2 regions of the Pseudomonas sp. NPDC007930 genome follow, and region 1 is predicted to be linked to the other one. Evidence: riboswitches for the same ligand, from Rfam matches in the RefSeq annotation. Region 1 holds a riboswitch; the other holds the start of a gene.
The links. Region 1 has a riboswitch for cobalamin ahead of cobW (cobalamin biosynthesis protein CobW). Riboswitches for the same ligand answer to the same signal wherever they lie in the genome.
Positions count from the first base shown of each region.

Region 2: it holds a riboswitch for cobalamin, as region 1 does, so the genes downstream of both, cobO (cob(I)yrinic acid a,c-diamide adenosyltransferase) here and cobW (cobalamin biosynthesis protein CobW) in region 1, are expected to answer to the same signal.

Region 1 covers NZ_JBIBKC010000011.1:122,881-137,004, forward strand. Annotated here, with positions in the region: gene cobN (cobaltochelatase subunit CobN) at 1-1,341, opposite strand, end outside; gene cobW (cobalamin biosynthesis protein CobW) at 1,345-2,409, opposite strand; cobalamin riboswitch at 2,512-2,716, opposite strand; gene ACFZCE_RS20520 (PvdJ/PvdD/PvdP-like protein) at 2,758-4,389, opposite strand; gene ACFZCE_RS20525 (NAD-dependent protein deacetylase) at 4,685-5,527, opposite strand; gene ACFZCE_RS20530 (EAL domain-containing protein) at 5,783-7,843, shown strand; gene ACFZCE_RS20535 (SDR family oxidoreductase) at 7,851-8,597, opposite strand; gene ACFZCE_RS20540 (EAL domain-containing protein) at 8,669-10,753, opposite strand; gene ACFZCE_RS20545 (LysR substrate-binding domain-containing protein) at 10,865-11,746, opposite strand; gene ACFZCE_RS20550 (pirin family protein) at 11,858-12,577, shown strand; gene ACFZCE_RS20555 (substrate-binding domain-containing protein) at 13,077-13,838, shown strand; gene ACFZCE_RS20560 (RcnB family protein) at 13,934-14,124, shown strand, end outside.
Region 2 covers NZ_JBIBKC010000019.1:28,228-42,351, forward strand. Annotated here, with positions in the region: gene ACFZCE_RS24130 (PQQ-dependent sugar dehydrogenase) at 87-1,385, opposite strand; cobalamin riboswitch at 1,480-1,679, shown strand; gene cobO (cob(I)yrinic acid a,c-diamide adenosyltransferase) at 1,776-2,387, shown strand; gene ACFZCE_RS24140 (cobyrinate a,c-diamide synthase) at 2,384-3,697, shown strand; gene bluB (5,6-dimethylbenzimidazole synthase) at 3,694-4,344, shown strand; gene cbiB (adenosylcobinamide-phosphate synthase CbiB) at 4,341-5,249, shown strand; gene cobD (threonine-phosphate decarboxylase CobD) at 5,242-6,225, shown strand; gene ACFZCE_RS24160 (cobyric acid synthase) at 6,222-7,691, shown strand; gene cobU (bifunctional adenosylcobinamide kinase/adenosylcobinamide-phosphate guanylyltransferase) at 7,679-8,200, shown strand; gene cobT (nicotinate-nucleotide--dimethylbenzimidazole phosphoribosyltransferase) at 8,197-9,249, shown strand; gene ACFZCE_RS24175 (histidine phosphatase family protein) at 9,246-9,803, shown strand; gene ACFZCE_RS24180 (adenosylcobinamide-GDP ribazoletransferase) at 9,808-10,530, shown strand; gene ACFZCE_RS24185 (outer membrane protein transport protein) at 10,582-11,853, opposite strand; gene ACFZCE_RS24190 (hypothetical protein) at 12,451-12,675, opposite strand; gene ACFZCE_RS24195 (PAS-domain containing protein) at 13,542-14,124, opposite strand, start outside.

The DNA.
Region 1 (14,124 bases):
GCGCTGGTCGAGGTGCTCCAGGTCGTTGGTGACCCCACCGAGCAGGGCGTGGATCAACGCCGTGCCACTGGCCGGCAAGCCCTCTACCGGGTAACCCTGCTGGCCAAGGGCGCGGAGGATGTTCAGCGCCGCGGCCGGGGTGTCGAGCCCTACCCCGTTGCCGATGCGGCCGTCGCGGGTAGGGTAGTTGGCCAGCACCAGGCCGATGCGTTTATCGGCGTTGGCGGTGCTGGCCAGCGCCGCCCAGCGCTTGGCCAATTGGGCCATGAAGGCCATGCGCTCGGGGTGGGCGCGGTAGCACACCACGTCGCTCTGGCTGCGCTCGCTGCGCCAGGCTAAATCCTTGAAGCTGATCGGCCGGCCGATGATGCGGCCGTCGAGCTCGGGCAGCGCGATGTGCATGGCCAGGTCACGCGGGCCGAGGCCCTGGGGGTTGGCCAGCCAGTCGGGCTCGTTGCTTTGCGCGCAGATCGCCTGCAGCACCGGGATGTCGCGGCGCAGCGGGCGCAGGTGCGGCGCCTCCGGGTTGCTCAGGGCAAAACCGGTGGTGTTGAGCACCACTGCGGCGCCGGCCTCGTCCATCCAGGCCTCGGCCTGGGCCAGGCAGGCGGGCTCCTTGAGGCTGGCCACGGCGATCGGCAAGGGGTTCACCCCGTGCTCGGCCAGCACCTGGCAAAACACATCCACGAACGCCGTGTTGGCCGCCTGCAGGTGCGAGCGGTAGAACAGGATCGGTGCCACCGGCGCGCCCGCCTGCCACTGCGCCTGCCAGGCGGCCAGGGTGGGCGTGGCCAGCCGTGGGTGGTACAGCGCCACCCGCGGCAGCGCCTGCGGTTCGGCCCAGGGCTGCGGGCAGCCGAGGTAGCGGTCGGCCAAAAAGCCGTACAGCCCGTGGGCGTTGCCCAGCCCTCCCTGGCGCAGGTAGTGCCACACCCGCTCGGCGTCTTCGCCAGGCACGTTGCACAGGGCCGCCAGCTCTGGGTCCGGGCGGTCGTCGCCGGGCACGAACAGCACCCGCACGCCGGCCTCGGCCAGCGCCAGCAGTTGCTCCACGCCATAGCGCCAATAACTCACGCCGCCGTGCAACGACACCACCACCACCTCGGCGTGGCGCAGCACCTGGTCGACGTAGAGGTCGACCGAGGCGTGGTTCTGCACCTGCATCGGGTTGGCCAGGCGCAGGCTCGGGTAGCCCTCGGGCAACGCCCGGGCGGCTTCGGCGAGCAGCGCCAGGTGCGAATCGCCGCTGCACAGGATCACCAGCCGCGCGGGCGTCTGGCCGAGGTCGGCAATGCTGTCGTCGGGCACGAAACCGCCCGGCTGGGTGCGCAACAGGTGCATCGGTCAGCCTTGCAACGCGGCCAGCAGCTCACCGCGCAGGGCTGCTTCGTTGAGTTCCTGGCCGATCAGCACCATGCGCGTGACGCGCGCCTCGCCGGCCTTCCAGGGGCGGTCGAAGTGCTTGTCGAAACGCTTGCCCACCCCTTGCACCAGCAGCCGCAGCGGCTTGCCCGGCACCGCCGCGAAGCCCTTCACACGGAGGATGCCGTGGCGCAGCACCAGGCTGGTCAGCGCCGCCAGCAGCTTGCCTTCGTCGGCCTCGGGCAGGTCGAGCGAGATGGAATCGAAGGCGTCGTGGTCGTGATCGTCTTCACCGTCGCCGTGGTGGCTGTCGTGGTGGGTGGCGCGGCCGTCGATGTGCGCTTCGGATTCCGCGCCCAGGCCCAGCAGCACTTCCAGCGGCAGGCGGCCGTTGCTGGCTTCGATCACTTTCACCGCCGGCGGCAGTTCTTCACACACCTGCTCGCGAACCTGCTTGAGGGTTTCGGCGGCGATCAGGTCGGCTTTGTTCAGTACCACCAGGTCGGCGCTGGCGAGTTGGTCTTCGAACAGCTCGTGCAGTGGCGACTCGTGGTCAAGGTTTGGGTCTTGCTGGCGTTGCGCGTCGACCTGCTCGGGGTAGGCGGCGAAGGTGCCGGCGGCCACCGCCGGGCTGTCGACCACGGTGATCACCGCGTCGACCGTGCAGGCGTTGCGGATTTCCGGCCACTGGAAGGCCTGCACCAGCGGCTTGGGCAAGGCCAGGCCGCTGGTTTCGATGAGGATGTGGTCGAGGTCGCCGCGGCGCTGCACCAGTTCGCGCATCACCGGGAAGAATTCTTCCTGCACGGTGCAGCACAGGCAGCCGTTGGCCAGCTCGTACACGCGGCCGTTGGCTTCTTCTTCGCTGCAGCCGATGCTGCACTGCTTGAGCAGGTCGCCGTCGATGCCCAGCTCGCCGAACTCGTTGACGATCACCGCGATGCGCCGGCCCTGGGCGTGGTCGAGCAGGTGGCGCAGCAGCGTGGTTTTGCCCGAGCCGAGAAAGCCGGTAACGATCGTGACGGGGGTTTTGGCCAGCGTTTTCATCAGGTGCCCTTTGGCTGCGCGGCGGGCGCGGCGCCATGGCTACCGCCGGGCCGCCAGGGGCGCCCGCAGGAAGGCATTCGCCACCGGATCACCCCGCCCGGTTGAAAGATAAGTGTACGAGGCAGGTCTCCTGGCTCGTGGCCTGGCTTGCGCCGGCCCTGGCGCCTTCCCGCGCGGTGGGCGCAGTGGCTTGGCCAGGGTATGGACCACTTACAGTTGCGGGGGCAGCCGCGGCTTTGCCCACTGCGGGGCACCGCGTTCCCTATTGACCCTTGCGCGCAAGGGTACCTCGAACGCGCAAGGCTACGCGCAGCTGGCCGCCGGGGCAAGCCGCGCGGCCAGGCGGTGTCAGGTTTCCTGCATCCCCGGCAGGTTGCGCGCGTACCACGGGCGGCGCTTGGCCTGGGTCAGGGTGTCGCCGAGGCGGTTGCGCTCCAGCGCCGTGGTGCGCAGGGCGATTTTCATCACTTCGAGGTCTTTTTCCACGGCTTTGTCGATCCACATGCCGGGGCCGGCGGCGCAGTCGTGGCTGACCGGGCCCAGCCAGGGGTCGTCGATCTCCACCCAGCGGCCCTTGGCGAACCAGTTCGGCACATCGCCCAGCGCCACCCGCTGCACTTCACCGGGGTGGGCGCGCTCGTGGGCGTCGTACCAGTCTTCGATGCGGTCGTCGATCCAGCCGTGGAAGCCCCAGAACACCGGGTTCACATGGGAGGAAAACGGGTCGCCGAGAAAGTCGTTGCTTTGCGCGAACCAATGCTCGGAGAAGTCCGCCGGGTCCCGCGCCCACGGCTGCGGCACGCCGTTGCTCGGGTCGCGCGGCACCGCTGCCCAGCAGATGTGCAGCCAGTCGTGCAGGGTCATTTCGATTTCCGAACCGAACTGCCCGAGGGTCATGCTGGCCAGGTAGTGCGGGTCGCGAAAGCGCGATTCCCAGACCTGGAAGTTGCCAAAGAAGGTGTCGCGGCTTTTGATCCGCGCCACGCCAATGCTGTAGGCCTCGTCGTTGGGCGCCAGCCAGGTGGGCGGCGCCGAACGCGCTTCGTGGTTTTCGAAGTAACGGATGAACCCTACCCGGTCGGTCTCGGCCATCGGCACCGGCAACGGGAAGTGCTGCCAGGCCGGCGGCGCGTTCATGGTGCGGGCGATGCCGAGCATGTGCCGGTGCATGTACAAAAAATCGATGCCCGAGCCGTTGTGGTCTTTGTACTTGCCGCGGGCGTCGCGCTCGTTCTCCTTGGGCCCCGGCTGCCAGCCGAGGGTGCGCAGGGCCACGCGGCGGTCTTCGCCGAGCAGGTGCCATTTGTCGCGCACGGTGTGCCACAACTGGTGCGCCACGCGGTGCTGCGGGGCGATCACCCAGGCCGCCAGGGCCGGGTCGAGCGGGGCGCGCTCGCGGGCCTCGACGAAGTTCAGCTTGCGGGCGACGAAGTCTTGCTCCAGGGGCTCGGCGGAGTCGACCTTGTCGAGCCGGCGCAGTTTGCCGCTGAGGGTGTCGTCGCGGTCGACGCCAAACTGCGCCCATTGGTCCTCGAGCTCAACGACAAACTCATAGGCAGCCGGGCGGCGGCTGCTGGTGAGGTCGAGCAAACGCCAGCGCACCTGCCCGTGGCTGGCGCCGACGAGGTCGCCGAGCACCTGGTAGCGTGGCAGTTGGCGGGTGTCGAGCAGGGCGTCGTAGTGGTCGATGTAGCCGCGCAGGCCGCGGCCGCGCTCGCCGACGTCGAGCAGCAGGGTCATGCCTTGCAGCGGGCCGCTGTTGGCCTGGCCGGTGGGCGCGGCCACTTCGACCGTCCACACCCCGCGCAACAGGTTGCCCAGGCGCTGCATCGGCACGTCGGCCAGTTCCTGGGAAGCTTCGTTCGGCGTGCCGCCCTCGGCCCACCACTTCTTCACCTGGTAGGCGCCCTTATAGGCCACTGGCGCCAGCAGGCCAGTCACTGCCACACCCGCCATCAACGTGCGTCGAGAGAGTTTCATGCTGTCCACCCATGTCCTATGAAACCTGCAAAAAGGCCAAACGCTTTAAAAAACGCAAAACCATTAAAAAACAGCAGCTTACATTCCATTAGCACGCAGGCAGGCAGACCCGACGGCTTCTTGGCGAAAATGTACCAGAATATTTCTTCGCGCCAAGGAACTTTTTGGAGCCAATCCAAAATGGCCTAGAAGGTGGGTTTATGCCGGGAAAATGCCGCTTGGCTGGCGCCACTTGGGTGAGGATGGCGGGCAGTGCCGGCCGGGCAGCGCCAGAAAGGCGGCGGGGCCTCGCCGGTCAAGCCGCCAAATGCTCCGCCAACCACGGCAGCACCTGCTCGCACGGGTCGGCCAGCTTGATCGCCAGCAGCGCATCGGCGCGGGTGCGGCCGAGGTTGATCGCCAGCAGCGGTTTGCCCAGCCGGGAAATTTCCTGGCACAGGCGGAAGCTCGAATAGGCCATCAGCGACGAGCCGATCACCAGCAGCCCGTCGGCCCGCTCCACCGCCTGCCAGGCGGCGCTGGCGATCGGCTTGGCCACCGCGTCGCCAAAGAACACCACGTCGGGCTTGAGCAGGTCGCTGCCGCAGCCCGAGCAATGGGGCATCTGAAACTGTTCGAGAAAGTGCGCGGCCAGTTGCGCGTCGCCGTCAGGCGCGAGCACTGCGTGGACGTCTTGCAGGTAGGGGTTGCTGGCTTCGAGGTCGGCCTGTACATCCTTGCGCCGCAGGCGCAGGCCACAGCCCATGCACACCACCCGGTGCAGGTTGCCGTGCAACTCGATCACCCCTTCGCTGCCGGCAGCTTCGTGCAGGCCGTCTACATTTTGCGTGACCACCCCGCTCACGTGGCCGCTGGCCTGCAACCGCGCCACCGCCTCGTGGGCCGGGTTCGGCCGCGCCAGGCTGACCCCATGCCAGCCGAGCATGGCCCGCGCCCAGTAGCGTTTGCGCGCCTGCGCCGAACCGACGAACTCCTGGTGCATCATCGGCGCGTTGCCACGGCGCACGCCGTCGGTGTCACGGTAATCGGGGATGCCCGACGCGGTGCTGATGCCGGCGCCGGTCAGCACCAGCACCGGGTGCCGGGCCAGGTGCGCCTGGAGCGCGTCGCGGGTGGCGGGCGGAAGCGGGTCGGGCATGGCAAACCTCCTGGCGGCGTCACAACGGCTCACGTTCGGGTGCGTTAGCAGGTTAGCCGATGGCGCCGCGGCTGCCAGCTGCCCTCCATCGGAAACGACCGTTCATCGGCCCGTGAACACTCAATGCTTGCGCGCACTACAACTTTTTTGCATAGCAGTTCAAAGTTAAAGACGTTTCGGTGATACTGGCTTTATGACATTGATTTTACGCCGTTCCTGCCAAGGGCGGTGCCTCAGGCCATCAGGGAACCCGCGATGAACCTCGACCACCCAGACATGCTGTACAAGCTGCTTGTACAAGGTGTCGTTGACTACGCCATCTATATGCTTACACCCGAAGGCGTGGTGGCGAACTGGAACGCCGGTGCCCAGCGGGCCAAGGGGTATACCGCCGAGGAAATCGTCGGCAAACACTTCTCGTGCTTCTACAGCGAGGCCGACCGCGCCCGGGGCCTGCCGGAAAACGGCCTGCGCATCGCCCGCGACACCGGCCACTTCGAGGCCGAGGGTTGGCGCTACCGCAAGGATGGCTCGGCGTTCTGGTCGCTGGTGGTGATCGACGCGCTGCGCGACGAAGCCGGCAACCTGCTCGGTTTCGCCAAGGTCACCCGCGACATCACCGAGCGGCGCCAGGCCCAGGAAGTCACCGAGAAGCAAAAGGACGAACTGGCCAAGCTGTCGTCGTTCCTCGATGTGATCATCGCCAACATTCCCTCGGCGGTGATCGTGCAAGACGCCGTCAGCCGCAACGTGCTGCTGGCCAACCGCCAGGCGCAGGCACTGTTCGGCACCCAGGGTGACCGGCTGGTCGGCGAGCAGCTGCAGAACCTGCTGGCGCCCAGCGTGGCCGAGTACCTGGAACAGGTGGCCGATGAAGCCATGCGCACCCAGGATGCCTACCGCGACGAAGAAAACCTGCAAACCGCCCACGGCGTGCGCACCCTGCGCACCAGTGGCCAGGTGATCCCCGGGGCGGACCCGCGCAGCCGCTATGTGCTGTTGATCAGCGACGACATCACCGACGAGCGCGCCGCCAGCGAGCAGATCCAGCACCTGGCGCACCACGACACCCTCACCGGCCTGCCCAACCGCATCCTGTTCCGCCAGCGCCTCGACCAGACCCTCGCCACCCCGCTGCCGCGGCGGCCGTGCACGGCGGTGATGTGCCTGGACATGGACAACTTCAAGGTGGTCAACGATGCCCTCGGCCACGCCGTCGGTGATGCCCTGCTGCGCGCCCTGGCGCTGCGCCTGCGCCCGGAGCTGCGTGACCCCGACATCCTCGCCCGCCTTGGTGGCGACGAATTCGCCGTGGTCCTGCCGGGCCTGCGCGATGCCCAATCGGCCGCCCTCAGCGCCCAGCGGCTGATCGACGCGGTGCGCGCGCCGTTCCTGATCGACGGCCATACCGTCAGCGTCGGCTTGTCGATCGGCATCGCCGTGGCCCCGTACGACCACGACAACAGCGAGCAACTGCTGCGCCGCGCCGACATGGCCCTGTACGAGGCCAAGCGCAACGGCCGCAACCGCTACGAATACTTCCGCCTCGACATGGACGAAGCCGCGCGCAAGCGCCGCTCGATCGAAATGGACCTGCGCGAAGCCATCGCCCAGCAGCAGCTTGAGCTGTATTACCAGCCGATCACCGACATGAGCCGCACGCGGGTCACCGGCTACGAGGCGCTGCTGCGTTGGCAGCACCCGCTCAACGGCCTGGTGATGCCGATGGATTTCATCCCGATCGCCGAAGAAACCGGGCTGATCCACGAAGTCGGCACCCTCGCCCTGCACCAGGCCTGCCGCGAGGCGATGGGCTGGAACGACGACCAGACAGTGGCGGTGAACCTCTCGCCGATCCAGTTCAAGAACGACCGGCTGCTCGAGGTGGTGCGTTCCGCGCTGGAGGAATCCGGGCTGCCGCCGCACCGGCTGGAGCTGGAAATCACCGAATCGGTGCTGCTCGACAACACCGATGGCAACATCCAGACGCTACAAGCGCTGAAGGAACTGGGCGTGCGCATCGCCCTGGACGACTTCGGCACCGGTTACTCGTCGCTGAGCTACCTGCGCTCGTTCCCCTTCGACAAGATCAAGATCGACAAGTCGTTCATCCACGACATGCAGCAAAGCCGCGAGTCGCTGGCGATCATCCGGGCAATCACCGGCATGAGCCGCAGCCTGGAGATCCAGATCACCGCCGAGGGCGTGGAAACCGCCGAGCAGTACGCGCGCCTGCGCGAAGAGGGCTGCTCGCACTTCCAGGGCTACCTGTTCGGCAAGCCGGTGCCGGCCGAGCAGCGGGTCAGGGAGCTTTGAAGCCGGCTCAGCGCCCGCCGCCCAGGTCGAGGAAGGTGCCGGTCACGTAGCTGGCCATTTCCGAGCTGAGCCAGAGGATCGCCTCGGCCACTTCGTCGGGCTGGCCACCGCGGCCCACGGGCAGGGCTTTTTCCAGCTTGCGCACGCGGTCCGGGTCGCCAGACAACGCATGGAACTGGGTGTGGATGTACCCCGGGCGCACCGCGTTGACGCGTATCCCCTCCCCGGCCAGCTCCTTGGACAACCCCAGGGTAAAGGCGTCGATGGCGCCCTTGGAGGCGGCGTAGTCGACGTATTCATTGGGCGAGCCCAGCCGCGCGGCCACCGAGCTCACATTGACGATGCTGCCGCCAAAGCCGCCATGGCGGGTCGACATGCGCGCGATGGCGTGCTTGGCGCACAGCATCGGCCCGACCACGTTGGTTTTCATCATCTTCAGCAAGCGGAATTCAGACATCTCTTCCACCCGGCTCTGGTGGGCGATGGTCGCGGCGTTGTTGACCAACGCGGTGATCGGCCCCAACTCGGCGTCTACCCGGTGGAACAGCGCGATCACTTCGTCTTCGTTGCTGGCGTCGGCCTTGATGGCGATTGCCCGGGCACCGAAGGCGTGAATCTGCTCAAGGGTGTCGCGCGCCTGCGCGTCGTCCGTCTGGTAGTTGATGCACACTCTGTACCCATCGCGGGCCGCGAGCAGCGCCGTCGCCGCCCCAATGCCCCGGCTGCCGCCGGTGATGACCATGACTTTTGCCATTTTACGCGCGCTACCCTCTTTGCAAGACGCAACGCCAAGGCTACCTTACGCGCGCCCGCGGGGAAATGGCTTTAAGCCAGCACCGCGTCGGATTGTGCCTTCAGCTGTGCGATCAACTGCTCCGGTGGCTGCGGTTGGCCGAGCAGGTAGCCCTGCAGCGAGTCACACCCCAGGCGGGTCAGAAACGCCTGCTGCGGGCCGGTTTCCACCCCTTCGGCAACGATCCGCAGGCCCAGCGCCTGGCCCAGGGCGACGATCGCCGAGACGATCGCGGCGTCGTCGCTGTCTTGCTCCAGGTCGCGGACAAACCCGCGGTCGATCTTCAGCTCGTTGGCCGGCAGGCGCTTCAAGTACATCAGGCTCGAATAGCCGGTGCCGAAGTCGTCGATAGACAGGTCGATGCCCATCGCCGCCAGGCGCTGCAGCACCACCAGGCTGGTGTCGGCGTCTTGCATGGCGGTGGTTTCGGTGATTTCGAGGGTCAGTTGCTGTGGCGCCAACTGGTGCCGGGCCAGTGCCGCGGCGACGCTATCCACGAGCCCGGCATGGCAAAACTGCAAGGCGGAGAGGTTCACCGCCATGCGCCAGTGGCCGTAGCCCTGGCTGGCCCACTCGGCCATTTGCCGGCAGGCCTCGCCCAACACCCAGTCACCGATGGCGATGATCAGGCCGCTTTTTTCCGCCAGTTCGATGAACGCATCAGGCTTGAGCAGGCCCAGTTGCGGGTGCTGCCAGCGCAGCAGCGCTTCGGCGCCGATGGCCGCGCCGCTGGCGGCGTCGAACTTGGGCTGGTAGTGCAGGCACAGCTCGCCGCGCGGCACCGCGCAGCGCAGTTCCTGCAGCAGCTGCAACTGGCGGCGGGCGTTGTTGTTCATCGACGCATCGAAAAAACTGTAGCCGTTCTTGCCCGCGTTCTTGGCGTGGTACATCGCCGCGTCGGCGTGCATCAACAGCGCTTGCTGGTCTTCGCCATTGCCGGGGTACAGGGCGATGCCGATGCTGGCGGAAATCTGCAAGCGTTGCTCGCCCACCTCGAACGGCTGCGCCAACCGCTCGACCTGCTCGCTGGCCAGGGCCACGGCGTCGTCGCGGCTGGCCAGGGCCACCAGCAGGATGAATTCATCGCCGCCGATGCGGGCGATGGTGTCTTGCCCGCCCAGGCCCGCGCGCAGGCGCTCGCCCACCGCCTTGAGCAAGGCATCGCCCATGTGGTGGCCAAAGGCGTCGTTGACCGGCTTGAAGCCGTCCAGATCAATGAACATCAGCGCGAAGGCCCCACCCTGCTCGCGCACCTGCACGATCGCCTGGCCGATGCGGTCGGCCAGCAGCAGGCGGTTGGGCAGCCCGGTGAGGGTGTCGTGCAGCGCCAGCCGGGTGAGCTGTTCGTTGGCCTTGGACAACGACTGCGCCAGCGCCGCGGTGCGCGCCTCCAGGCGCGCGTCGAGCACCGAGGTGAGCAAGGTAATGGCCAGCACCGCCAGGCTGGTGATCAGCACCAGGTAGCCCAGGCTGTCGTTGCTCAGGCCCATGCCGGCGCCGGCACCACACTCGCTGCCGGCCGGGAAGCTGGCCGCGGCCATGCCGGTGTAGTGCATGCCGACGATGGCCACGCCCATCACCACCGCCGCTACCCCGCGCGCCAGCCACACATGAGGGGTGTGCCGGCGCAGGCGGAAGGCGATCAACAGCGCCGCCGCCGAAGCGCCGATGGCGATCAATACCGAGGCGCTGAACAGCCACGGGTCATAGACGATGCCCGGCTGCATGCGCATGGCGGCCATGCCGGTGTAGTGCATCGCCGCGATGCCCAGGCCCATCACCAGCGCGCCGCCGGCCAGGCGCGCCCACGGCAGGCGCGGCTGGCTGACCAGCCACAGCGCCAGGCCCGACGCGAGCATCGCCAGGCCCAAGGACAACCCGGTGAGTGGCAGGTCGTAACGCAGCTCGATGGGCAGGTGGAAGGCGAGCATGCCGATAAAGTGCATCGACCACACGCCGATGCCCATCGCCAGGGTGCCGCCGGCCATCCACAGGCGCGCGGCCAGGCCCTTGGCGGTGCTGATGCGGCCGGCAAGGTCGAGGGCGGTATACGAGGCCAGGATCGCCACGCACAGCGAGATGGCGACCAGGGTGAAGGAATAGCTGCCGATAAGCATGGGGAATCCGCGGGCAAACGGGCGGGCCAGAGCCCCCCGAGCAAAAAGGCGGCAAGCTTACCGTAACGCCCGCGGCGAATGAAGGTGGCACAACGCCACAACCGCGCCGTTTCAGTGGCCCAATTGCTCGCGCAGGAACTCCACCAACGCCCGCACCGGCTGCGACGCTTGGCGGTGCCCGGGGTACAGCGCCGACAACGGCAACGGCGGCGGGCGAAATTCATCCAGCAGCCGGCACAGCTGCCCCTGGGCCAACGCCTTGGCCACGATGAACGCCGGCAGGTAGGCGATGCCCAGCCCAGCGATGGCGGCATCGCGCAACACCTCGCCGTTGTTGGCGCGCAAGCGCCCACTGACCTGGATCGCCTGGGCCTTGCCGGCGCGCTCGAAACGCCAGGTTTCGTTGCGGCCATGGCCGTACGGCAAGCATTGGTGCCCGGCCAGGGCCTCGGGGGTTTGCGGCTCGCCATGGGCGGCCAGGTACCCGGGGCTGGCGCACCACAGCCGGTCGACCTCGGCGATGTGCCGCACGATCAGGCTCGAATCGCTCAGCTCGCCGATGCGCAGGGCGAGGTCAAAGCCCTCGCCGAGCAGGTCGACGTTGCGGTCAGACAAATCCAGCTCCAGGGTCACCCCTGGGTAGCGCTGCAAGAATGCCGGCAGCAAGGCCGACAGGTGCTCCACCGCGAACGACAACGGCGCGCTGACCCGCACCACCCCACGCGGCTCGCCCTGCTCGCCGGCGATGCTCTGCTCCACCTGCTCCACCTCGGCCAGCAAACGCTGGGCGGCGTCGTAATAGGCCTGGCCGAGGGGGGTTACGTCGAGGCGGCGGGTCGAGCGGTTGAGCAAGCGCACGCCCAGGCGCGCTTCGAGCGCCATCACCCGGCGGCTGATCAACTGCTTGGACACCCCCAGGTGCTCGGCGGCGGCGGTGAAGCTCCCGGCGTCGAGCACCTGGCTGAACAAACGCATGTCTTCGAACGGGTTCATGGCAGTGGCCGCTATTGTCTACTGGTGCGTGACAGTATGGCCAATTCCGCCTACTTAATGCGACCCCTGCGAGACAGTAAACTGGCCCCATCAACGAATCAGGAGGTCAACATGCTTACCCTTCGCAAAAATACCGATCGCGGCGTGGCCAACCATGGCTGGCTGAATTCGCACCACACGTTCTCCTTTGCCTCGTACCGCAACCCGCGCGAACAAGGCTTCAGCGACCTGCTGGTGATCAACGACGACCGCGTGGCCCCGGCCCGCGGCTTTGGCCAGCACCCGCACCGCGACATGGAGATTTTTTCCTACGTGCTCGACGGCGCGCTGGAACACAAAGACAGCATGGGCACCGGCTCGGTGATCCGCCCGGGCGATGTGCAACTGATGAGCGCCGGCTCTGGGGTCACCCACAGTGAGTTCAACCACTCGCCGAGTGAAGGCGTGCACTTTCTGCAAATCTGGATCGTGCCCAACGAAACCGGCGCCGAACCGCGCTACCAGCAGCAGCACTTCAGCGACGCGGAAAAACGCGGCCAACTGCGGCTGATCATCTCGCCCAGCGGCGAGCAGGGTTCGCTGCAGGTGCGCCAGGATGCGCGGGTGTATGCCGGGCTGTTCGACGGCACCGACAGCGCTGAGTTGGTGCTCGACGAAGGCCGCTTTGCCTATGTGCACGTCGCCCGCGGCAGTGTGCTGCTCAACGGCCAGCGGCTGGAAGCCGGAGACGGGGTGCGGGTGCGCAATGAGCGCGAACTGCGGCTCGCCGAGGGTGAGCAGGCGGAGGTGCTGGTGTTTGACCTGCGGCCCAATGAGTTGCCGGGGATGTAAGGCAGGTTGCCGCCACCGGCCCTTCGCCCGGCACAGCCGGAGTGCCGGACCACGGCCTCCCACGGGTTTGTGTAAATCCTTGATTTAAGGGGCAATACACAACCTGTGGGAGGCCGGCTGTGCCGGGCGATGTGCCCTGAAGCTCATGCACACAATCAGCAGAGCACACAGATTGACCCCCTCCATGAAGCCGTGAAATGGCTTGAGCGAACAGCATTACGGCGCAGCCGGGCAAAGGGCCAGCCCAGCCCCCATCTGATCCTGTTTTTCAATGAACAACTGCCTCTGTTACCCAAACCCATCCCGGCGCATGCTGGCTCCATTCTCATCTGCTGCCCTCAAGGAGGTGCAAAATGGACGGTGTCATCATGCTGATCATCGTGGCCGGTACCCTGGGTTCGTTCGCCTACACCATGTACTTGATTCACAAGGCCAGCCGCGAATAGCGCCGATTTTTGTCTAGGCTTGGCGGGGTACCCACAATAAAAAGGCCCCCGCCATGCTCCGCTGGCGCTCCCTGCTGTTCATCTCCCTGCTCCCCACCCTCGCCCACGCGGCCCAGGTCGATGTGATGACCTCCGGCGGCTTTACCGCGGCGTACCAGATACTCGGCCCGAAATGGGCCCAGGCCACCGGCAACACCCTGCACACCGAACTCGGCCCGTCGATGGGCCAGGCGCCCCAGGCGATCCCCAACCGCCTGGCCCGGGGCGAGCACGCCGACGTGGTGATCATGGTCGGTTATGCCCTCGATGAGCTGATCAAGCAAGGCAAGGTGCAGCCCGGCTCGCGGGTCGAGCTGGCCGACTCGCGCATCGGCGTGGCGGTCAAGGACGGCGCCGCGGTGCCCGACATCTCCAGCGAGGCGGCCTTCAAGGCGGCGCTGCTCAACGCCCGCTCGGTTGGCTACTCAGACAGCGCCAGCGGCGTGTACATCGAGCAGCAACTGTTCAAGAAGCTGGGCATCGAGGAACAGCTCAAGGGCCGCGCGCGGATGATCCCGCGGCTGCCGGTGGCCGGTGAGGTGGCCAGCGGCGAGGTCGAGCTGGGCATGCAACAGGTGGCTGAGCTGCTGCCGGTCAAGGGCGCGCATTTCGTCGGCAAGATTCCCGAAAGCCTGCAGTCGGTGACCCGCTACGCGGCGGGTATCCCGGTCGGCGCCCAACACCCCGAGCAGGCCCGTAAGTTACTGGAATATTTGGCATCACCCAGCGCCCTGGGCACGGTGCAAGGCACCGGGCTGGATCCGGTTTCACCCTGAACGCTCAACGCCGGGCTTGCGCGCAGGGTAAAGCGAATGTTTTGCTCTGCCGCCAGTCAAACCCGTTAACCCCGCCGTTCGAGGAACGCACCGCGATGAACAGCAAAACCCTGCTCTGTGCCTTGGTCTTGATGGGCTGCATGAGCGACGCCAGCCTGGTGGCCAACGCTGCCCAGGTGGTCGAAAGCCAAAGCAGCGCCAATGACACGCTGCAAGTGGGCGACAAGGCCCCAGACAAGTACACCACCAGCGCCACCGAGGTGAAGGACTGGCAAAAACGCGGCCT
Region 2 (14,124 bases), on a different contig from region 1:
CAGTTTTGTGTAAGTAGTTGATTTAAGAGGCAACACAGAACCGGTGGGAGGCCGGCTGTGCCGGGCGAGAGGCCCTCAAAGGCACCCTACTGGGCAGCGCTCACCCGCCAGATCTTGTTGCCCACATCGTCGGCCACCAGCACCCCGCCCTTGTGGTCGCTGGCTACCCCGACCGGCCGGCCATAGGCGTTTTCGCTCTTGTCGAGAAAGCCTGTGAGCAGGTCGATCGGCGCGCCGCTGGGCTTGCCGCCGCTGAACGGCACGAACAACACCTTGTAGCCACTGTGCGGCTTGCGGTTCCACGAGCCGTGCTGGCCGATGATCGCGCCGTTGCCGAACGGCGCCGGCAGGGCGTTTTGCTCGGCGAACATCAGCCCCAGCGACGCGGTGTGCGCACCCACCGCGTAGTCTGGGGCGAGGGCGGTTTTCACCAGGTCCGGGTTGCCCGGCTTGACCCGTTCATCCACATGCTGGCCCCAGTAGCTGAACGGCCAGCCATAGAAGCCGCCGTCCTTCACCGAGGTGATGTAGTCCGGCACCAGGTCGTTGCCGATCTCGTCGCGCTCGTTCACCGCCGTCCACAGTTGCCCGCTTTGCGGGTTCCAGGCCAGGCCGTTGGGGTTGCGCAGGCCCGAGGCGAACACCCGGTGCTGGCCGCTGGCAACGTCGACTTCCCAGATCGCCGCGCGGCCTTCCTCGGCCGCCAGGCCGTTCTCGCCCACGTTGCTGTTCGAGCCCACGGTCACGTACAGCTTCTTGCCGTCGGGGCTGGCGATCACGTTCTTGGTCCAGTGGTGGTTGATCGGCCCACCGGGCAGGTCGAGCACTTTCTCACCCGTGCCATTGAGGTACATGGCGTTCGGGGTGTACTTGAACTTCACCAGCGCATCGGCGTTGGCCACGTACAGGGTATTGCCGACCAAGGCCATGCCGAACGGCGAGTTGAGGTTCTTCAGGAAAATCGAGCGGGTTTCCGCCACGCCGTCGGCGTTGCGGTCGCGCAGCAGGGTGATGCGGTTGGCGCTGGCCACCGTGGCGCCGGCGCGGCTCATCACCTTGTTGGCCACCCAGCCCTTCACCCCCTTGTTGTCTTCAGGCTTGGGCGGGGCATTGGTTTCGGCCACCAGCACATCGCCGTTGGGCAGCACGTACAGCCAGCGCGGGTGGTCCAGCCCCTCGGCGAAGGCGGCCACCTGGGTGCCGGGCGCCGCCCGCGGCTTGGCGCCCTCCGGCCAGCCCACCGCCGGGGCGATGTTCATGGTCGGGATCAGCGACTTCTGCGGGGCGGGTAGCTCTGGGTTGGGGCCAAAGCCAGGGGCGTAAGGGGTGGCCGCCTGGGCGCTGGCGGCGATCAGCAGGCTCAGGGGCAACAGGGCGTGGCGCATGGTGGCAGTCCTTGTTCGGCGCGGGGGTGAAACATAGGAAAGCCGCCGGCCCGTTTGGGTTCATTCGATTGACGCTGGCAGCGCCAGGCTCTAACCTTCGCGGTTCGTTTCAGGTGCCCGGCTTGCCCGGGTGAAACAGGGAAGCCGGTGCGAAACCGGCGCTGCCCCCGCAACGGTAAATGAGCCAACGCCTGCCACATGCCACTGGGAAACCGGGAAGGCGGCCGGCCTGGGTGTGCCTTGATCGCACGCCGCTCATCAGCCCGGAGACCGGCCTGAACCTCATTCATTACAGCCAAGGCCGCGCGGGTGAGAGCGGCATCGACAGCCAGCGGCCACCGCGTGTGGGCGCGCGTCGGTGCACGCCCCCGCGCCGCCGCGGAGAGCCCCATGAGCGACACCCCAGACCGTGACGCGCGCCACCTGGCACGCATGCAGCGCAAAAAAGCCCTGATCGACGAGCGCATCGCCAATTCGCCAGACGAATGCGGCGTGCTGCTGGTGCTCGGCGGCAACGGCAAAGGCAAAAGCAGCTCGGCGTTCGGCATGCTCGCCCGCGCGCTGGGCCACGGCATGCGCTGCGGCGTGGTGCAGTTCATCAAGGGCCGCAACAGCACCGGCGAAGAGCTGTTCTTCCGGCGCTTCCCGGCCGAGGTGAGCTACCACGTGATGGGCGAGGGCTTTACCTGGGAAACCCAGGACCGCCAGCGCGACATCGCTGCCGCCGAGGCAGCCTGGGCCAAGGCCCGAGAAATGCTGCAGGACCCCGCCGTGCAGTTCGTGGTGCTCGATGAACTGAACATCGCCCTCAAGCACGGTTACCTCGACCTCGACCAGGTCATGGCCGACCTCGCCGCGCGCCCGCCGATGCAGCACGTGGTGGTCACCGGCCGCGCGGCCAAGTCCGAGCTGATCGAGCTGGCCGACACCGTGACCGAAATGGGCCTGGTCAAGCACGCGTTCGCCGCCGGCATTCGCGCGCAAAAGGGCGTGGAACTGTGACCCACGCGCGCCATTGCCCGGCCGTGCTGGTGGCCGCGCCGGCCTCCGGCCAAGGCAAAACCACCGTGACCGCGGCCTTGGCCCGCCTGCACCGCCAGCAAGGCCGGCGGGTGCGGGTGTTCAAGTGCGGGCCGGACTTTCTCGACCCCATGATCCTCGAGCGCGCCAGTGGCGCGCCGGTGTACCAGCTCGACCTGTGGATGGTGGGCGCCGAGCAAAGCCGCCGGTTGCTCTGGCAGGCGGCCGGCGAGGCCGATGTGATCCTCATCGAAGGGGTGATGGGGCTGTTCGACGGCACCCCCTCCAGCGCCGACCTGGCCCGCCACTTCGGTGTGCCGGTGCTGGCGGTGATCGACGGCAAGGCGATGGCGCAAACCTTCGGCGCATTGGCTCTGGGCCTGGCCAGCTACCAACCCGACTTACCCTTTGCCGGCGTGCTGGCCAACCGCGTCGGCAGCGCGCGCCACGGGCAGTTGCTCGAAGGCAGCCTGCCCGCCGGCTTGCGCTGGTACGGCGGGCTGCCGCGCGACAGCGCGATCGAGCTGCCCAGCCGCCACCTGGGCCTGGTGCAGGCCGATGAGCTGGCCGACCTCGACCAACGCCTGGACGCCGCCGCCGCCGCGCTGGCCGCCAGTTGTGAGCACCTGCTGCCGCCGCCGGTGTGCTTCGAAGCACCGGCGCTGGAGAGCCTGCCGCAGGCCTTGGCCGGCCAGCGCATCGGCGTGGCGCAAGACGCCGCCTTTGCCTTTATCTACCGCGCCAACCTCGACGTGCTGCGCGCGCTGGGCGCCGAGCTGTGCTTCTTCTCGCCGCTGCGCGATGCCGCCTTGCCGCGCTGCGATGCCCTGTACCTGCCCGGCGGTTACCCGGAGCTGCACCACCAGCAACTGGCCGCCAACGCACCGATGCTGGCCGCCTTGCGCGCCCACCACGGCGCCGGCAAACCGCTGCTGGCCGAGTGCGGCGGCATGCTTTACCTGCTCGAACAGCTCACCGATGTGCACGGCCAGGGCGCCGCGCTGGCCGGCCTGCTGCCGGGCGAGGCGCAGATGCAGCCGCGGCTGGCGGCGCTGGCGCTGCAGTTGGTCGAGCTGCCCGAAGGCAGCCTGCGCGGGCACACCTTCCATCACTCGCTGACCCGCACCGCGTTGGCGCCGCTGGCCGTGGGCCACAGCCCCAACGGCGGGCGTGGCGCCGAGGCGGTGTACCGGGTCGGCCGGCTTACGGCCTCTTACGTGCACTTTTACTTTCCCTCCAACCCGGCGGCGGTGGCGGCGCTGTTCGCCCCCGCCGAGGCGTGCGCGGCATGAGCGACCACGGGTTTTCCGACGCCGAGCGCCAGGCGCTGTACCGCGCCATCGCCGAGCGCCGTGACATGCGCCATTTTGCCGGGGGCAGCGTGGCCCCGGAGGTGATGGCGCGGCTGCTGCGGGCCGCGCACCAAGCGCCCAGCGTGGGCCTGATGCAGCCCTGGCGCTTTGTGCGGATCACCACCCCGGCGCTGCGCCAGGGCATTCATGGCCTGGTCGAGGCCGAGCGGGTGCGCACCGCCGAGGCCCTGGGCGAGCGCGCCGATGCCTTCATGAAGCTGAAGGTCGAAGGCGTGCTGGAGTGCGCCGAACTGTGGGTGGCGGCGTTGATGGACGGCCGCGAGCAGTACATTTTCGGCCGCCGTACCTTGCCGGAGATGGACCTCGCTTCGCTCGCCTGCGCCATTCAGAACCTCTGGCTGGCGGCCCGCGCCGAAGGCCTGGGGCTGGGCTGGGTGTCGCTGTTCGAGCCGGCGGCGCTGGCCCGGCTGCTGGGCATGCCCGACGGCGCCAAGCCGCTGGCCGTGCTATGCCTGGGGCCGGTGCATGAATTCTACCCGGCGCCGATGCTGGTGCAGGAAGGCTGGGCACAGGAGAAGCCCTTGAGCGAGATGATTTTCGAAAACCACTGGGGGCAACAACCATGAGCGTGGCCTTGGCCTGCGTGATCGCGGTGGCGCTCGACGCTTTGCTGGGTGAGCCGCGGCGCTGGCACCCGTTGGTCGGCTTCGGCCGCCTGGCCACGCGCCTGGAGCAACGCTTCAACGCCGGCGGCCGCGGCTGGCGCAGCCACGGCGTGACGGCCTGGTTCATCGCCGTGGTGCCGCTCACCCTGTTGTTTACCCTGCTCAGCTGGCTGCCGTTGGTAGGCGATGCGGTGGCCGTGCTGGCGCTGTACCTGGCCCTGGGCCTGCGCAGCCTGGGCGAGCATGTTGAGCCGGTGGCGCGGGCGTTGCACGCCGGTGACCTGGCCGAGGGGCGCCGGCGCGTCAGTTACCTGGTCAGCCGCCACACCGAGGCGCTGGACGCCACCGGGGTGGCCAAGGCCGCCACCGAATCGGTGCTCGAAAACGGCAGCGATGCAGTGTTCGCCGCGTTGTTCTGGTTTGCCGTGGCCGGCGTGCCCGGGGTGGTGCTGTACCGCCTGAGCAACACCCTCGATGCCATGTGGGGCTACCGCAACGAGCGCTTCGAGCGCTTTGGCTGGGCCGCGGCGCGCATCGACGACGTGCTCAACTACCTGCCGGCGCGGCTGGTGGCGCTCACCTATGCGCTGCTGGGCAAAACCGCCCTGGCGCTGCGCTGCTGGCAACGCCAGGGCCGGCTGTGGGACAGCCCCAACGCTGGCCCGGTGATGGCCGCCGGCGCCGGCGCGCTGGGGGTCGAGCTTGGCGGCACGGCGGTTTACCATGGCCAGCCCCACGCGCGCGCGGTGCTCGGCGAAGGCCCGGCGGCCGACGCCGCGGCGATCGAACGCGGCTGGCGGCTGGTGCAGCGCGGGGTATGGTTGTGGTTGTTGATTCTTTGCGTAGGGGCGGCCTGGCATGCTTGAACACGGCGGTAGATTGCGCGCGGCGGCGGTGCGTTTCGATATTCCGGTAGGGCAGTGGCTCGACCTCTCCACGGGGCTGGCGCCCTGGCCGTTCCCGGTGCCGGCGATCAGCCCCCAGGCCTGGGCGCGCCTGCCGGAAACCGACGACGGCCTCGACGACGCCGCCCGCCAGTATTACCAGGCGGCCCAGGTGCTGCCGGTGCCCGGGTCACAAGCGGCCATCCAGGCCCTGCCACGGCTGCGCCGGCCAGGCCGGGTGGGGGTGTTGGCGCCGTGCTACGCCGAGCATGCCGAGGCCTGGCGCCGCGCCGGCCATGTGGTGCGGGAAATCGCCGACGCCGAGGTCGATTACTTCCTCGACACCCTCGATGTGCTGGTGCTGGTCAACCCGAACAACCCCACCGGGCGCCTGCTGCCGGCCGAGCAACTGCTGCAGTGGCACGCCCGGCTGGCCCAGCGCGGCGGCTGGCTGGTGGTCGATGAAGCGTTCATGGACACCACCCCCGAGCACACCCTGGCCGGCCACAGCCTACGCCCGGGGCTGATCGTGCTGCGTTCGTTCGGCAAGTTCTTCGGCCTCGCCGGGGTGCGCCTGGGCTTCGTGCTGGCCGAAGCGCGGCTGCTGCGGCTGCTGGCCGACCAGGTGGGGCCGTGGGCGGTGCCGGGGCCGACCCGCGAGGTGGGCCGCGCCTGCCTGCTCGATACCCAGCGGCAACAGCGGCAAACCGCCCTGAGCCAAGCCGCCAGCGCGCGCCTGGTGGCCTTGCTGAGCGAGCACGGGCTGGCGCCCCAGGGCGGTTGCGCGTTGTTCCAGTGGCTGGCCACCGCCCACGCCCAAGGGCTGTACGAGCACCTGGGCAGCCAGGGCATTCTGCTGCGGCTGTTCCACCACGACAGCAGCCTGCGCTTCGGCCTGCCGCCCGATGACGAAGCCTTCGCGCGGCTGGCCCAGGCCCTGGAGAGCTTCCCGCGATGACCACGCTGATGGTGCAAGGCACCACCTCCGATGCCGGCAAAAGCACCCTGGTGGCGGCGCTGTGCCGTTGGGCGCGGCGCCAGGGCCTGGCGGTGGTGCCGTTCAAGCCGCAGAACATGGCGCTCAACAGCGCGGTGACCGCCGCCGGCGGCGAAATCGGCCGCGCTCAGGCGGTGCAAGCGCAAGCCTGCGGCCTGGCGCCGCACACCGACATGAACCCAGTGCTGCTCAAGCCCAACAGCGACACCGGCGCCCAGGTGATCATCCACGGCAAGGCGGTGACCACCCTCAACGCCACCGCCTACCACAGCTACAAGCCCATCGCGATGCAGGCGGTACTGGCCTCGCACCAGCGCCTGGCGCGCGGCTACGAGCTGGTGCTGGTCGAAGGCGCCGGCTCGCCGGCAGAGATCAACCTGCGCGAGGGCGACATCGCCAACATGGGCTTTGCCGAAGCGGTGGATTGCCCGGTGATCCTGGTCGCCGACATCCACCGTGGTGGCGTGTTCGCCCACCTGGTGGGCACCCTGGCGCTGCTGTCGCCCAGCGAGCAGGCACGGGTGCAGGGCTTTGTGATCAACCGTTTTCGCGGCGACATCGCCCTGCTGCAATCGGGCCTCGACTGGCTCGAGGCGCACACCGGCAAGCCGGTGCTCGGCGTGCTGCCGTTCGTGCCCGACCTGCACCTGGAGGCCGAAGACGGCCTCGACCGCCGGCAACTGGCCAAGGCCGACGGCCCGCGGCTGAAGGTGATCGCCCCGGTGCTGCCGCGCATCAGCAACCACACCGACTTCGACCCGCTGCGCCTGCACCCGCAGGTCGACATGCAGTTCATCGGCCCGGGCGAGCCGATCCCGCCGGCCGACCTGATCATCCTGCCCGGCTCCAAGAGCGTGCGCAGCGACCTTGCCCAGTTGCGCGAGCGCGGCTGGGCCGAGGCCATCGCCCGGCACCTGCGCTACGGCGGCAAGGTGCTGGGCATCTGCGGTGGGCTGCAGATGCTCGGCCACACCCTGGCCGACCCGCTGGGCCTCGAGGGCCCAGCGGGGCAGAGCGCGGGCCTTGGCCTGCTCGACCTGCACACCACCCTGGAAGCCGAAAAACAGCTGCGCAACGTGTACGGCACCTTGTGCCTCGAGGGGGCGGCGGTGGCTGGCTATGAAATTCACGCCGGCGTGAGCCAAGGCCCAGGCCTGCAGCAGGCCGCCGTGCAACTGGCCGACGGCCGCGCCGATGGCGCGATCAGCGCCGACGGCCAGGTGCTGGGCACTTACCTGCATGGGCTGTTCGAGGGCAGCGAAAGTTGCGGCGCGCTGCTGCGCTGGGCCGGCCTGGCACAGGTGACGCCGGTGGATTACCACGCCCTGCGCGAGCGTGACCTCGAGCGCCTGGCAGAGCTCGTCGAGCAGCACCTGGACACCGGCCGCCTGCGCGCGCTGTGCGGGGTGGCGCCATGCAGCAACTGATTCTCGGCGGCGCCCGCTCGGGCAAAAGCCGCCTGGCCGAACAATTGGCCGAAGCCACCGGGTTGCCGGTCACCTACATTGCCACCAGCCAAGCCGTGGATGGCGAGCTGAACGAGCGCGTGCGCCTGCACCGCGCGCGCCGCCCAGCCGCCTGGGGCTTGGTCGAAGAACCCCTGGCGCTGGCCAGCACCCTGGCCCGGCTGGCCGCGCCGGGGCAGTGCCTGCTGGTCGATTGCCTGACCCTGTGGCTCACCAATTTACTGATGCTCGAAGACGACACCCGCCTCGAGGCCGAATGCCAGGCCCTGCTCGAAGGGCTGGCGCAATGGCCGGGGGAGATCATCTTCGTGAGCAACGAAACCGGCCTGGGGGTGGTACCCCTGGGCGAGCTGACCCGCCGTTACGTAGACCGCGCCGGGCTGTTGCACCAGGCGGTGGCCGCGCGCTGCCAGCGCGTGGTGCTGACCGTTGCCGGGCTGCCCCTGACGCTTAAAGGACCGACCCTATGACCGCCCAACCCTGGTGGCTGAACCCCTGCCCACAGCCGAACCCCAGCAGTGCCGAAGCTGCCCGGGAACGCCAGCGGCAACTGACCAAACCGGCCGGCTCGCTGGGCCAACTGGAAACCCTGGCCGTGCGCCTGGCCGCCCTGCAGGGCACCCTCAAGCCCAGCCTGGAGCAGCTGTGGGTGGCGATCTTCGCCGGTGACCACGGCGTGGTTGCCGAAGGCGTGTCGCCGTACCCGCAGGCGGTCACCGGGCAAATGCTGCAGAACTTCGTCGCCGGCGGCGCGGCGATCAGCGTGCTGGCGCGGCAACTGGGCGCCACCCTCGAGGTGGTCGACCTCGGCACCGCCAGTGCCTTGCAACTGCCGGGTGTGCGCCACATCGGCCTGGGCGCCGGCACCGCCAACTTCACCCAGGGCCCGGCGATGAGCCTGGGCCAGTGCGAACAGGCCCTGGCCGCCGGCCAGGCGGCTGCCGCCCGCGCCCGGGCGGCGGGCGCGCAGTTGTTCATCGGCGGTGAAATGGGCATCGGCAACACCACCGCGGCGTCGGCCCTGGCCTGCGGGCTGCTGGGGTGCTCACCGGCCGAAGTGGTCGGCCCGGGCACCGGCCTGGATGCCGACGGCGTGGCGCACAAGGCGCGGGTGATCGAACGCGCGCTGCTGCTGCACGCCGGGCTCAAGGCGCCGCTGGAACTGCTGCACACCCTTGGCGGCTTCGAGATCGCCGCGCTGGTGGGGGCGTACCTGGCCAGCGCCCAGGCGGGTATCGCGGTGTTGGTGGACGGGTTTATCTGCAGCGTGGCGGCCTTGCTCGCGGTGCGCCTGAACCCGTCGTTGCGGCCGTGGCTGCTGTTTGCCCACCACGGCGCCGAGCCTGGCCACCGCGCCGTGCTGCAGGCGCTGGACGCCGACCCGCTGCTGGCCCTGGGCCTGCGCCTGGGCGAGGGCAGCGGCGCCGCCCTGGCCGTGCCGCTGCTGCGCCTGGCCTGCGCGCTGCATGGGCAAATGGCGACCTTCGCCGAAGCCGCGGTGGCGGACCGCCCCGCGTGAGCCTGCGCCTGAGCCTGCTGCGCCACGGTGAAACCGAACGTGGCGGCGGCTTTCGCGGCAGCCTCGACGACGCCCTGACCGCCACCGGCTGGGCGCAGATGCGCGCCGCCGTCCAAGGCCAAGGGCCTTGGGACCGGGTGATCAGCTCGCCGCTGCAACGCTGCGCGCGCTTCGCCGAAACCCTCGGCCTGCCATTGGCCTATGCGCCTGGGCTGCGCGAGCTGCACTTCGGGGACTGGGAAGGCCTCAGCGCGGCTGCCGTGCACGCCCAATACGAGGCTGAGCTGGGGCAGTTCTGGGCCGACCCGTACGCCTTCACCCCACCCAACGGCGAACCACTGCAGGCGTTCGCCCAGCGTGTCGAGCAGGCGTTGCAAGGCCTGGCCCAGCAGTATGCCGGCGAGCACCTGCTGCTGGTCACCCATGGCGGGGTGATCCGCCTGCTGCTGTGCGCGGCCCGCGGCCTGGCGCCAGGGCGCTTGCTGGACGTGAACGTGGGCCATGGTGCGTTGTTCACCTTGGCCGGTGAACCGGGGCAATGGCAGGAGGTGTAAACCGATGCAGGCCTTTTTGATCGCGTTGCAGTTTCTCAGCTGCCTGCCGGTGCGCCTGGCGGGCATGCCCAGCCCCGGCCAGATGGGCCGCTCGCTGCTGTACTACCCGCTGGTGGGGGCGCTGTTCGCCATCTTGTTGGTGGCCCTCGACCATTGGCTCGGCGCCGCGCCGCCGTTGCTGCACGCGGCGCTGTTGCTGGGGGCCTGGGTGTGGCTCAGTGGCGGCTTGCACCTGGACGGCCTGGCCGACAGCGCCGATGCCTGGGTGGGCGGTTTTGGCGACCGCGAGCGCACCCTGACGATCATGAAAGACCCGCGCAGCGGGCCGATGGCGGTGGTCACCCTGGTACTGGTGCTGCTGCTCAAGTTCTGCGCGCTGCTGGCCTTGCTTGGGCAGGGCCCGGCCTGGTGGCTGGTGCCGGTACTGGGGCGCGCCGCGCTGCTGGGGTTGTTCCTCAGCACCCCGTACGTGCGCGCCGGCGGGCTGGGCCAGGCCCTGGCCGACTACCTGCCGCGCCACACCGGCTGGGGGGTGCTGGGCGTGTGCATGCTGCTGGGGCTGTGGCTGTTGCCGTGGTTGCAACTGGCGGCGGGGGTGGCCATGTTCGCCTGGTTGCGTTGGCAGATGCTGCGCCGCCTCGGCGGTTGCACCGGGGACACCGCCGGCGCGCTGCTGGAACTCACCGAACTGGCGCTGCTGCTGGGCGGGGCCTTGCTGCTGGGCTGAATGCAAAACGCCCCCTCGGGGGAGGGGGCGTTTTGGCTGTAGCGGTGGGGCTTAGAACTTGTAGGTCAGCGAAGCACCCAGGCCGTGGGCGCTGTTTTTGTAGGTGGCGTTGTACACACCGCCGCCGGTGGGGTTGCTCACGCTCGGGATGCTCACGTCGTTGACCTTCACGTCTTCTTCCTTCAGGTAGGAATAGGCCACGTCGAAGGTCATGTTCGGCGTTGGGCTGTAACCGGCGCCCAGGCTGAAGATGCGGCGGTCACCCGAGGGGATGCGCGGCGAACGGTTGGTGTTGTTGGTCGGCGACTGGTCGACGGTCAAACCGGTGCGCAGCACCCACTGTGGAGTGAGCTTGTAGCTCACGCCCACGGCGTGGGCCCAGGTGTCGTGCCAGTTCTGTGCTTCGCTCACCGTACCCAGCGCACTGGAGTTCTCGACGTCGATCGACTTCAGGCGGCTCCAGCGGGTCCAGGTGCTGCCGGCGTACAGCGTCCAGCGGTCGGTCAGCTCGTGGGTGAAGGAGGCGTCCCACGACTCGGGGGTGTCGAGGCTCAGCGAGGCGTCGTATTTACCGGCGATCGGCAGCAGGGTGGTGAACAGCGGGCCACTGGCCTTGAGCTTGCCGTCGAGGTTGTAGCTGACCTTGGAGTGGTAGGTCAGGCCGACACGGGTTTTGTCGGTGGCTTGTACCAACAGGCCGATGTTGAAACCGTAGCCGGTGTCATCGCCCTTGACCTTCACCTCGCCATCGCCCACCAGCGGGCTCGGGCTGTGCACGTAGCGGCTCAGCTCACCGTCGATGCGGTTGATGGTGGGGCCGAAGCCGATCGACACCTTGTCATTGAAGGCGTAGCTCACGGTGGGCTGGAAGGTGATGACCTTCACCACGCTCTTGTTGGCGAAGTAGCGCCCGGCAAAGCCGGTTTCGTAGTCAGTGGACAGGCCGAAGGGTACGTACACGCCGAAACCGACCGTGAGGCGGTCATCGATGGGTTTGACGTAGTAGCCCATGGGCACGCCGACGAACGGGACCATGTCACCGTCGTTGCTGCCGCCGAAGGTGGCCTGGTGGCCGTTGATGTCCGATTTGGCATAAATCGCCGCCGCGCCGACCGTGAACTGCTCCTGTTTCAAACGCGACATGCCGGCCGGGTTCCCTGCCACGGTAGAGGCGTCTTCGGCGGACGACGAACGCCCGGCGAAGCCCAGGCCCATGCCGCTGATGCTTTGCTCGTTGATGGCAAAGCCGCTGGCGAAGAGCTGGGAGGAAGCGAGGGTGATGGCCAGGCCGAGGCCGGATTTGATCATGACATTTGTTTTCATTGTTGTTGTAACTCCATGGTGATCAACACGGGGCAAATTACCAACATTTTTCTACCTGCGCTATAGGGCTGTATCGGCGATGGTAGAGCGGTTTTGTAGGACAATCCAACGCTTTTGACGGCGTTGCCCGCTGTAGTTGGATCCTGCGCGTTCAGTCAAGTCCTTGTTCAGGTTCTGAAACAAAACAGCACAGCACTTCTGCGTGGCCTAGCAATGGGCAGGGCGGCAGAGGCAAATTCGGCGCCAAGGAGTGTGTGTCTAGTTTTGTCTGGGACGGGCAAAGGCGGGGCTATGGCGGGGCACTGAGGGTGCCAGCTGGTAACGGGCGTAATACGTCCCAGGCTAGGCGGAAAACATGCTGACACAAATCCTTTGCGACGCTCTCCATGCTGACCTCACCGTTGTACCGCTTTCAAGGTAGGTGGTCGGCGGGCCCAGCGCTGGCAGCAATGGATCGATCGGCCCGCCTTCAGAGCATGCGTTAACACACCCTACTTAAAGTGTAGTGTGAATAGCCGGGGGTAAAAGCCTGTTTTTAAAACATTACCGGCGCCAGGCGCCGGTTGTTATTCCCCATCGCGATGACGGGCCGCCGGCTCAGGCCAACAGGGCCTGGCGGGTGCGGTCGATCACGGCTTGCAGCGGCGCCGGGGTGGCGTACTGGTCAGGGTACAGGCGCTCGCTGCGGCGAACCACGCCGTGTTCGTTGACCAGGCTGAAGCTGAAGCTCTCGCCGCGGGCGGCGAAGATGACGCATTTGAGCGGGGCGAAGGCGCTGCTCAGGGTTTCAATGGCCCGGTGGGCTTGGTGGTTATGAGTCATGTTGTTGTGTTCCTGCATAAGACACGGATAAGAGCCGTGCGAGATCAAAACGTTCCAGTCACGCCGGCCACACGCTGGGCCGCACGGAGAACCTGCTGGAACAATAAGGCCTGCCTGTGACGCCCATGTGAATGTAATGGGGGCGTGGCCAGGTGGCAGTAGGTACTTGGGAAGCCAGGCAACGTAGCGGCATGGGTTCTGGCCGGTATACGAAGGTCCTGGGTCAACTCGCCCGTCGCGCGGGTGCCAGGTTGCAACCTGAGGCAGTGCGCGGGTAAGGCCGTAAAGGTCCGTTCAGGGCAGCGGGAAGAGGTATCGGGGATACCTTGAAGGCTGGAGGGGGACTTGCTCGGCCAAAAATTGAATTTCAGCTTGGTACTTACTGGGGGCGGACACTACAGCGTTGAGCTGGAACATGCAAGTGCCGCGCTGACAAGCGGTACGTCGATGTGCGCCTGGTTTATTCAGTGCTTATGCGAAATCGGTCACAAAAAAGCGCCATCTACCGGTGCAGCACTATTGCCTTCCTTTAGGGCGTTGTGCACAGCGTGCACCGAAGTGTCACATTTGGACACAGGCGTTTGGCGCTGCTCGGCCTACGCCGTTTCACCGGTTTAAGTCAATGAATAAACACGCTTTTTTTTGTTGGTGAAAAAATCGACAGTTTGTCTGTAAGCCCCATTCCATAAGCCTTTGCGGGATATTACTGGCCGTTGTCCACTAGGTTATCCACAGGTTCTGTGGATTGTAACCTGCAGGGCCTCTACTACCGGGCTTTGGGGGTTTTTCCTTTGCCAACAAGGCCTTCGCCCACGCAAACGGGCAAACCGCTCACAGCGCCCGAAGCTTGGCGCTGCGTAGCGGTTTCACGCCGTGCGCCGTTGCCCCTGGTAACGGTTCAGCAACGCGCGCAGGGCGCCGGGCTTCACGGGTTTGGCGAGGAAATCCAGGCCCGTGGCCTGTACCTGGGCGATGGTTTCCGGGCGGCCGTCGGCGCTGATCACCACCCCGGCGGTGGCCTCGCCTAGCCGCTCGCGCAGCCAGGCGACCAACTGCGGCCCGGTGTCGCCGGCATCCAGGTGGTAGTCCACCAGCAGCACCTGGGGCACGAAGCCCTCGGCCAGCAGCACCTCGCAGGCGGCGCGGCCGCTGGCCACGCGCACCTCACAGCCCCAGCGGCTGAGCAGGCTGTGCATGCCGATCAGGATGCTCTGCTCGTTGTCAACGCACAGCACCGCCAACCCCGCCAGGCTGCCCAGTGCTGGCGCCACCCGGGCAATCGGCGCGGTGCTGGCGCTGGCGAGCGGCACGCGCACGCTGAACACGCTGCCGTGGCCCACCCGCGAGCGCACCGCCAGCGGGTGGCCGAGCACCCGGCACAGGCCGTCGGCGATCGCCAGGCCCAGGCCCAGGCCTTTTTCGGCGCGGGTCTGGTGGCTGTCGAGGCGC